3 regions of the Amycolatopsis sp. La24 genome follow, and region 1 is predicted to be linked to each of the others. Evidence: riboswitches for the same ligand, from Rfam matches in the RefSeq annotation. Region 1 holds a riboswitch; each other region holds the start of a gene.
The links. A riboswitch is a leader RNA that binds a small molecule or an ion and turns the genes downstream of it on or off. The one in region 1 is predicted to bind cobalamin.
Positions count from the first base shown of each region.

Region 2: linked by a shared signal. The riboswitch ahead of metE (5-methyltetrahydropteroyltriglutamate--homocysteine S-methyltransferase) and the one ahead of metE (5-methyltetrahydropteroyltriglutamate--homocysteine S-methyltransferase) in region 1 are both predicted to bind cobalamin.
Region 3: linked by a shared signal. The riboswitch ahead of PUT80_RS18175 (hypothetical protein) and the one ahead of metE (5-methyltetrahydropteroyltriglutamate--homocysteine S-methyltransferase) in region 1 are both predicted to bind cobalamin.

Region 1 is NZ_JARACH010000026.1:96,834-100,033, forward strand. Features, by position in the region: gene metE (5-methyltetrahydropteroyltriglutamate--homocysteine S-methyltransferase) at 1-1,828, opposite strand, end outside; cobalamin riboswitch at 1,947-2,167, opposite strand; gene PUT80_RS24250 (enoyl-CoA hydratase) at 2,431-3,200, opposite strand, start outside.
Region 2 is NZ_JARACH010000032.1:32,894-36,093, reverse strand. Features, by position in the region: gene PUT80_RS27065 (ribonucleotide-diphosphate reductase subunit beta) at 1-665, shown strand, start outside; gene PUT80_RS27060 (metalloregulator ArsR/SmtB family transcription factor) at 735-1,043, opposite strand; gene PUT80_RS27055 (muconolactone Delta-isomerase family protein) at 1,125-1,412, shown strand; cobalamin riboswitch at 1,487-1,675, shown strand; gene metE (5-methyltetrahydropteroyltriglutamate--homocysteine S-methyltransferase) at 1,790-3,200, shown strand, end outside.
Region 3 is NZ_JARACH010000017.1:78,996-82,195, forward strand. Features, by position in the region: gene PUT80_RS18165 (ABC transporter ATP-binding protein) at 1-53, opposite strand, end outside; gene PUT80_RS18170 (CbiQ family ECF transporter T component) at 50-1,129, opposite strand; gene PUT80_RS18175 (hypothetical protein) at 1,116-1,766, opposite strand; cobalamin riboswitch at 1,779-1,909, opposite strand; gene PUT80_RS18180 (Gfo/Idh/MocA family oxidoreductase) at 1,957-2,853, shown strand; gene PUT80_RS18185 (GNAT family N-acetyltransferase) at 3,036-3,200, shown strand, end outside.

The DNA.
Region 1 (3,200 bases):
TGCCCGCGCGCTCCAGGTCCAGCACCTCGTCGCGCAGCGCGAGCGCGACCTGGCGGGCGGTGTCGCCCTCGGGCTGGTCGTCCCGCACGAACGACCACGCCAGCATCGTGACCGGGCCGGTCAGCATGCCCTTGACCGGCCGTTCGGTCTGGCTCTGGGCGTAGGCGGACCACTCGACGGTCATCGGCTCGGGACGCGCCACGTCGCCGACGATCAGCGGCGGCCGGACGTAGCGGGTGCCGTAGGACTGGACCCAGCCGTGCTGGGTGGCCAGGAACCCGGTGAGCTGCTCGCCGAAGTACTGCACCATGTCGTTGCGCTCCGGCTCGCCGTGCACCAGCACGTCCAGGCCGATCCGCTCCTGCTCGGCGATGACCGCGCGGATCTCGGCGCGCATCGCCTCGGCGTAGGCTTCCTGGTCCAGTTCGCCCTTGCGCAGAGCCGCGCGGGCCTTGCGCAACTCCTGCGTCTGCGGGAACGAGCCGATGGTCGTCGTCGGCAGCTGGGGCAGGTGGATCCGGTCCTGCTGGGCCTGACGGCGCTTCCCGTACGGACTGGCGCGGTGCAGGTCGGCGTCGGTGACACCGGCGACCCGCTCGCGGACCGCGGGCACCCGCACGATCGGCGACGCCGCGCGCGAGGCCAGACGGCTCTCGTTGATGTGGAGGACGTTGCCGATCGCGGCGCGGCCCTCGGTCAGGCCGCGGCGCAGGGCGACGATCTCGTCGAGTTTCTGCCGGGCGAACGAGAGCCAGCCCGCGATCTCGGGGTCGAGACCGGTTTCGAGCGTGACGTCCAGCGGCACGTGCAGCAGCGAGCAGGACGCGGCGACGTCCACCGAACCGGCCAGCCCGAGCAGCGTGCCCAGGGTGCCCAGCGCGGCGGGCAGGTCGGCGGCCCAGATGTTGCGCCCGTTGACCACGCCCGCGACGAGGCGCTTGTTCTCGATGCCGCCCGCAGCGGCGAGGTCGTCCAGGTTGGCCGCCGCGTTGTTGGTGAAGTCCAGGGCCAGGCCCTCGACCGGCGACGAGGCCAGCACCGGCAGCGCCTCGCCGAGCCGGTCGAAGTACGAGGCGACGAGGATCTTCGGACGGATCTCCCCCGCGGCCAGCGTTTCGTAGGTTTCGGCGACCTTGGCCAGCACGTCGGCCGGCTGGTCGGTCACAAGAGCGGGCTCGTCGAGCTGAACCCACTCCGCGCCGGCTTCGCGCAGCTGCCGCAACAGGTCGGCGTACAGCGGCACGATCCGGTCGAGCAGGTCCAGGGGCCGGAAGCCCTCGGTGCCGGTCGGGTCCTTGGCCAACAGCAGGAAGGTGACCGGTCCGACGAGCACCGGCCGGGTCGTGACGCCTTGGTCCAGCGCCTCGGCGAACTCGGTCAGCGGCTTCGCCAGATTCAGCGCGAACCGGGTGTCCGGCCCCAGCTCCGGCACCAGGTAGTGATAGTTCGTGTCGAACCACTTCGTCATCTCCAGCGGCGGCGCGTCCGCGGTGCCGCGCGCCATGGCGAAGTACCGGTCCAGCTCACCGGCCGGGGTCGTCGCGTCCGGGACGGCCGCGAGGTGCCGCTCGGGGACCGCGCCCAGCAGGCACGCGGTGTCAAGCACGTGGTCGTAGAACGAGAAGTAGTTGCTCGGGATCTCGTCGACACCGGCCTCGCGCAGCTCGACCAGGTTCCTCAGCCGCAGATCACGGGCGGCCGAGAGCAGGGCATCGGCGTCGCTGCGCCCGCTCCAGTAGGACTCGATCGCTTTCTTCAGCTCCCGCTGGGCGCCCTGGCGGGGATAGCCGTACACGGTCGCACGGCTGGTCGGAATGGTCTGGGTCACGGGGCTCTCCTTCGCGAGTCCGCGTGGACCTGCGGGAGGGCATGCCGAACCGGTGACCGGCACCCGGCCCCGATTCCGGCGACGACCCAACCCGCGAGGTCACGGCCTGCACCCCGCGGTTGCCGGGTGCACAGCGGGCAGGTCTTCGGACTCGCGGGCGTTCCGGCGTGCGCCGGGTTCCTACTGGCCGTCGCTTCCCAAGCCCGGCCGGGCTCAGTGCTGTCTCCGCGGAGACTGACGGCGGTCGTTCCTGCTCACCGCTGCGGGGCAGTCCCGGATTCGCACCGGGTTCCCTCTTGCCTCGATCCCCGCCATGGCACTCACGGGGATCGAACCAGCTGCGCCACCACTCTAGCCGCCCACGCTCGCCTTTTCCTCCCCCCGCGCTCGAGCCCGCGCGATCACGAGCGGACGATCGCGCGCTGCGGTTTGCCGTTGCAGGTGTTCGACGGGCAGTTCGGGCTATTGGCGGCGAACTGTTCTGATGTGCGCGGTCCAGCCGGCGATCCGCGCCGAAATGAAGATCGGCGTGAACACCGGGGTCTTGCCGCGCTCCACAGGCGCGGCGGCCCCGCCACCAGCGCCCAGTCGTACGGACGCTGTCAGGCGTGCTTGAACTCCGCCGCCCGCTTCTCCGCGAACGCCGCCATCCCTTCCTTCTGGTCGTGCGTCGCGAACAGCGCGTGGAACACCCGCCGCTCGAACAAGACGCCTTCGGCCAGCGTGGACTCGAACACCCGGTTCACCGCCTCCTTGGCCGTCGTCGCGGCGACGAACGACATGGACCCGATCTTCTCGGCGACGGAGATCGCCTCGGCGAGCAGGTCCGCCGCCAGAACGACCCGTGACACCAGCCCGGCGCGCTCGGCTTCTTCGGCGTTCAGGGTGCGTCCGGTGAGGATCAGGTCCATCGCTTTCGCCTTGCCGATCGCGCGGGTCAGCCGCTGTGAACCGCCCATGCCTGGGATGACGCCGAGGGTGATTTCGGGCTGGCCGAAGCGCGCGGTGTCCGCGGCGAGCAGCAGGTCGCACATCATCGCGAGTTCGCAGCCGCCGCCCAGTGCGTGGCCGGCGACCGCGGCGATCAGCGGGGTGCGGACTCGGGTGAGCGCGTCCCAGCCGGCGAACCAGTCCTCGGCGTGCATTTCGCTGTACGTGCGCGGGGCCATTTCCTTGATGTCCGCGCCCGCGGCGAACGCGCGGTCCGAGCCGGTGAGCACGATCGCGCCGACGTCGGCGGAACGGTCGAGGTCGGCAGCGGCTTCGGTGAGTTCGCGCATGGTCTGCAGGTTCAACGCGTTCAGCGCCTTGGGGCGGTTGAGCGTGATCTGCGCGACGCGCGGGGCCGGGCGGTCGACGGTGATGGTCTCGG
Region 2 (3,200 bases), on a different contig from region 1:
AGTACATCTGCGAAAGCCTCGGCCTGGTCGAGGGCGAGCTGTTCAACATGTACCGCGAGGTCCCGTCCATTTCAGACAAGGACGCGTGGGCGCTGAAGTACACGCAGAACCTGGAGAACCCGGACTTCGAGACCGGCACGCCGGAAGCCGACCAGGCGTTCCTGCGCGACCTCGTGGCGTTCTACGTGATCTTCGAGGGCATGTGGTTCTACACCGGTTTCGCGCAGATCCTGTCGCTGGGCCGGCGGAACAAGATGGTCGGCATCGCCGAGCAGTACCAGTACATCCTGCGCGACGAGTCGATCCACCTGAACTTCGGCATCGACTGCATCAACCAGATCAAGATCGAGAACCCGCACCTGTGGACCGAAGAGTTCCAGGCCGAGGTGCGCGGAATGCTGCAGGACGCGTGCGAGCTCGAGGTGAAGTACGCCCGAGACACCATGCCGCGCGGCATGCTCGGCCTGTCGGCTGACCTGTGCGAGCAGTACATGCACTTCATCACCGACCGGCGCGCCCAGCAGATCGGCCTCACCCCGATCTACGGCGAGAACGAAAACCCGTTCCCGTGGATGTCCGAGGCGATGGACCTGAAGAAGGAAAAGAACTTCTTCGAAACCCGCGTCATCGAATACCAGTCCGGCGGTGCCCTCGACTGGGACTGATCCCGCTCCGGGAAAGACGCTGAAACTCGGCCGCGCTCCTGGTTCGCCAGGGCGTGGCCGAGTTTCGTTTCACGAGGTCTCGTTCGCCGCCAGCACGCTTTCCAGGACGTCCGGGAAACACCGGAAGGCTTCCTCGCGGAGCGAGACGAAGCAGCGGGTGCCCTCGAGACGATGCCAGGTCAGCCCCGCTTCGCGCAGCGTTTTCATGTGATGGCTCAGCGTGGACGGCCCCACGCCGACCTCGAAATCGCCGCGCGGATGCTCCGCGCGGTCCGCCAGCACCGCCATGATCCGCAGCCGGGCCGGGTCGCCCAGCGCCGACAGCAGGCGCGCGAGCGGGACGTCCCGCGGATCCGGGTGGTCGAGGTGGCGAGCCATGGCACCAGAGTACCCAATATGTTCGATGTTCGACGAATATCGATGATAGCGTGGCGGCACGAACCGACCCAGGAGGACGACGTGGACTTTCTGATTCGCATCGACACGTCTCGCGTGTACGAGCTGCCGGACGGCGAACGCGAGGACGTCATCGCGCGGGAGCACGCCCGCGGCCGCGAGTTGATGGCGCAGGGAGTGCTCCGGCACTTCTGGCGGCTGCCAGGGCGGCGCGCCAACGTCGGCATCTGGACGGCCCCGGAGGCCGATACCCTCCACGAGGCGCTTGCCAGCCTGCCGATCTGGAAGTACGCGGACTTCGACATCACCCCGCTGGCCACCCATCCCTTGACCCGGCAGGCAGCGGCGTGACGATCCCGCACTTCGGGACGCGAGCCTGGCTTGTGCCGCGCACGAGCCGGAACCGCTAAGCTCGCCCACGCCACTGGTTCGCCAGGACGCAGCCGCGTCCCGGCGAGGCAACAGGGAACCCGGTGCGATTCCGGGACTGCCCCGCAGCGGTATGTGGGAACGAAAGCTGTCACCGCGAAACGCGGTAAAGCACTGGGCACCCCGCCTGGGAAGCGACAGCCGGTAGGCACGAGCGATACGCCCACGAGTCCGAATACCTGCCACTGGCACGCACGCCGACGGCGTGCGTGAGTCCGGGCCTCGCGGGAAGGGCACCGACCGAAGCACGACTTCCGCGTGCCCGGACTCTTCCGGCGAGCACGTGAGGATGCATTGCTGTGACCACGATCGGCACCACCGTTCTGGGCTATCCGCGGATCGGCCCGGCCCGAGAACTCAAACGAGCACTCGAGTCCTATTGGTCAGGAAAAACCACCGAAGAAGGCCTTCTGACCGCCGGACGGCAGCTGCGCGAGCAAACCTGGACAACCCTGCGAGACCAAGGCCTCGGCTCGATCCCGTCCAGCACTTTCTCGCTCTACGACCAGGTCTTGGACACCACCGCCCTCTTCGGCGCTCTGCCGGAGCGCTTCACCCGCCTAGGCCTGTCCCCGCTGGACACCTACTTCGCCGCCGCGCGAGGAGTCCCGGACGCACCCGCCCTCGAAATGACGAAGTGGTTCGACACCAACTACCACTACCTGGTCCCGGAACTGGGCCCGAACTCCCGCTTCGCACTCACCGGCACCGCCCCGATCGACGAAGTCCGCGAAGCAAAGGCACTAGGCATCACGCCACGCCCGGTACTCGTCGGACCGGTCACTTTCCTACTGCTGGCCAAGCCCACCGAACCCGGCTTCACCCCGCTGGAACTGCTGGACGAACTACTGCCCGCATATGCCGAACTTCTGGGCAAACTGGCCGACGAGGGCGTCGAATGGGTCCAGTTGGACGAACCAGCCTTCGCGACAGACCGAACCACGCCGGAGTTCAACGCACTCACCCGCGCCTACCACTGGCTGGCCAAGGAACCCCACCGCCCGAAGGTCCTGGCAGCCGGATACTTCGGCGGCCTCGGCCGAGCACTGGGCGTCCTGGCCCGCTCCCCCATCGAAGCAATAGCCGTGGACCTGGTAACCGATGAGTCCTTTGTGGACAAAGTTGCAGCAGAAGGAGCACTGCGAGACAAGGAAGTCCTAGCCGGAGTAGTAGACGGCCGAAATGTCTGGCGCACCGACCCAGACGTCGCACTAGCCCGCGCAGCGCAACTGCGAGACACCGCCGCACGCGTGAGCATCTCGACGTCGTGCTCGCTACTTCACGTCCCCTACGACGTGAACGCGGAAACAGACCTCGCCCCGCGCCTCAAGAACTGGCTGGCTTTCGCGAAGCAAAAGGTGGACGAGGTCGTCCTGCTAGGCCGAGCCCTAAGCGGAGAGACCGCAGACCTCGCTCCAGCCCGAGCGGCCGTCACCGACCGAGCCGGAGCCGCCGAACTCAACGACGCCAGCGTCCGTGCACGAGTCAACGCACTCCGCCCAGTAGACACCGTCCGCGCGCCGTATGCAGAACGCGCTGCGGCACAACAGAAATCCCTGAACCTGCCCCCACTACCGACCACCACAATCGGCTCCTTCCCGCAAACCAGCGAGGTCCGCCGAGCCCGAGCCGCACACCGCGCGGGCAAGATCGACGACACCGCCTACCGCACCGCGATGCGCGCCGAAATCGACCGCGTCGTACGGCTGC
Region 3 (3,200 bases), on a different contig from region 1:
ACCGGCCGGTCCGCCCCGTCGTACGTGACGCTGACGTGCGAAAACTCGATCATCGGGCGACCTCCGACACCAGCGCCGGACGCGGCGCGAACCAAGCGGGCAGCACACTGATCAGCACCGCGACGGCCGGCAGCAGCGGCAGCTCCGGCCAGGTCAGCGGGCTGGCCGGGGTGGTGAGCGAAACCGGGTCGGCGAGCAGCACGAGCACCGCGGTCGCGACGCCGCACAGCGCGACCAGCGTTTCCGGCAGCCGCCACGGATCGGGCCGGTAGGTCGTGCGGCGGATCTGCCGTCCGCCGAGGACGAATCCGGCAGCGGCCAGCACCAGACCGGCGATGAGCATCGGCACGCCAAGCCACGACGCGGACCCGTCGAGCACGCCGTAAACCCCGACCGCGACACCCACCAAACCGGCCAGCACGCAGGTCGCGATCAGCATCCGGACGCGCGGGGAGAGGTAGCCGCGCCGCCCGTAGCCGCGCGAATCCATGGCCGCCGCGAGTTGCAGCGACCGGTCCATGGCGTCAGCGAGCACCGGCACGAAAATCCCCTTCACGAACCGGAAGCCGCGCGTCTTCCCGGAGCGCAGCCGCCGCGCGCGACGCACCCGCTGCACGCTCTCGACCAGCTGCGGGGCCACCGACAGCGCGACGGTCACCGCCGTTCCCACCTCATACAGCGCCCCGGGTACCGCCTTGAGCAGGCGTTTCGGGTTCGCCAACGCGTTCGCGGCGCCGACGCAGAGCACGATCGTCGCCAGCCGGAGCCCGTCGTAAAGCCCGCCGAGCAGCTCCTCGGCCGAGGTGGGGCCGAGGAGCTGAATGCCGGCCGCGACGCTCGGCAACGGGATGGTCGGCAGCGTGAACAGGATGTGGCCGCCGTCCTCGCCGCCGATCAGGATCCGGAACAGCACGCGCGATGCCAGGATCACCGCGGCGATCCAGGCGTACATCCGGAACGCCAGCGCCCACGGCGCGTCGCCGCGGCGGAGCACCACGACGAACCCGGCCACCGCGATCACCAGAGCGAGCAGCACCGGATTCGTAGTCCGGCTCGCGGCGACGGCGAGCGCGAGCGCCCACACCCACCACGCGCCGGGATGGAGCGCTCGCGGACTACTGCCCAGCACGCCTGCGGCGCACCGCGACGACCGTCCCGGCCACCACGAGCAGCACGACGACCACGATGCCGATCACCAGTCCCCACGAGAACCCGCTGTCCGAAGTGGACGCCGGAGCCTGCGCGGGCGCATTGGCCTTGCGCACCGGTTCGGTGCGCGGCGGCGGATACTCGGTGTAGGACTTGCCGATCGCGAACGACCAGCCCTCGAATGCTCCGGCGGGCGGCTTCCAGCTCTGCGCACCGACCTGCGCCGACTGCCATTTGCCGCCGTTGGTGGCGGTCCAGAAGCTCCACGACGCCTTCTCCGGCGGCATGCCGGTGCAGGTCTGATCCGCGGGCTTGCTCTCGATCTTGCACATCACGGCCAGGCCGTACTTGCCCGCGCCGGTGATTTCGAAGCCGGCGTTTTGCAGTGCGGTGACGCCGTTTTCCTGCTTGCCCGGCGCGCACCGGATGAGGGTTTCCCCGCCAAGCCCCTGGAAATCGACGATCACCGTGACGCCGTTGTCGTCCTGGCAGTAGCCGTCGGTGCCCTTGCCGGGCGTGGTGGCCGAGGCGGAAGAAGCACCGCCGAGACCGGTAGCGACGAGAAGAGCGCAGCCGGCGAGGACTCGCCCCCAGTGCCGCGCGTGCACGAACCGCATGTCAGATGTACCTCGCATCGATCGGACCACGACGGGCGATCCGGCTCGCGGTCCCTCGCGGGGCCGCTCACGGTTGCGGGCCAGCGCCGGATTCTCACCGGCTTCCCCCGTTCGTGGCGAAGAACTTGTCGACGTTAACGCACCGCAGGCCGCGCCGGAAGCGACCGCGGACACACCTACACTTCCGGGCGTGGGACAGGACCAGCTGCGCGTCGGCCTCGTAGGAACCGGACCGTGGGCCACCACGGTGCACGCCCCCGGGCTCGCGGACCATCCGGGGACCGTGCTCAGTGCGGTGTGGAGCCGAAGGCCGGAGGCCGCCACCGCGCTGGCGCAGGCCTACGACGCCGTGCCCACCAGCGATCTGGACGAGCTGTTCGAGCAGGTCGACGCGCTCGCGTTCGCCGTGCCGCCGACCGTGCAGGCCGAGCTGGCGACCCGGGCCGCGGAGGCGGGCAAGCACCTGATCCTGGAGAAACCGATCGCCCCCGACCTGGCCACGGCGCAGCGTCTCGCGGACGCCGTGACGTCCGCTGGCGTCGCTTCGCTGGTGATGCTGACGCTGCGGTTCGCGCAGCAAACGCGCGATTGGCTGGACGGCGTCACTGCCGCCGGCGGCTGGCGAGGCGGCAGCGTGCACTGGCTGTCGGGCGCACTGCTCAGCGGCAAATACGCGACCTCGGCCTGGCGACAGGATCCGGCCGGCGGCGCGCTCGCCGACATCGGCCCGCACGCGTTCGACCTGCTCGACGCCGCCCTCGGCCCGATCACCAACGTCCTCGCCGCACACCGCGGTCCCGAAGACCTGTGGCAACTGCTGCTCGAACACGAGGGCGGCATCACGAGCACCGCAACGCTCAGCCTGCGCCTGCCGGTCCAGCCGACGGTGGTCGAGTATTCGGTCTTCGGCGAACACGGCCTCCGCACGCTGGGCCGCACCGGCACGGCGAACGACGCGTACACCGCGCTGCTGGACGACTTCGCCGCGATGGTGTCGTGCGGAACGACCACGCATCCCTGCGATGTCCGCCGGGGCGTGCACCTGGCCCAGATCGTGGACCAGGCCCGCGCCGCGCTGAACCGTTAATTCGCTTGCCGGGTCTGAGACGATGAACGGGAAGTTCGTTTCGGACGAAGGAATGCCTATGTGCTCCGCCACGGCCCGCCCCGGCCGCCTGGCCTGAGCTGTTCGGCCTGCGCGCCCGGCGTGGGGTTGCCAGTTGTTGTGCTGCCCGCGCATTCCTTCTTCGCGAAAGGCTTCCACCAGAGATGTCCGCCCTTCAGGCATACGTCCGCGCGACCGCACCGATCGGCCGCGAAACCGAGCGAATCGGCCCGTTCCTGGCGACTTTCGCCAAGGACAGCTCTCATCCGATGGCGAACTACGCCATCCCCGACGACGGCGCGAACCCTTCGTCCGCCGAGATCGCTCTC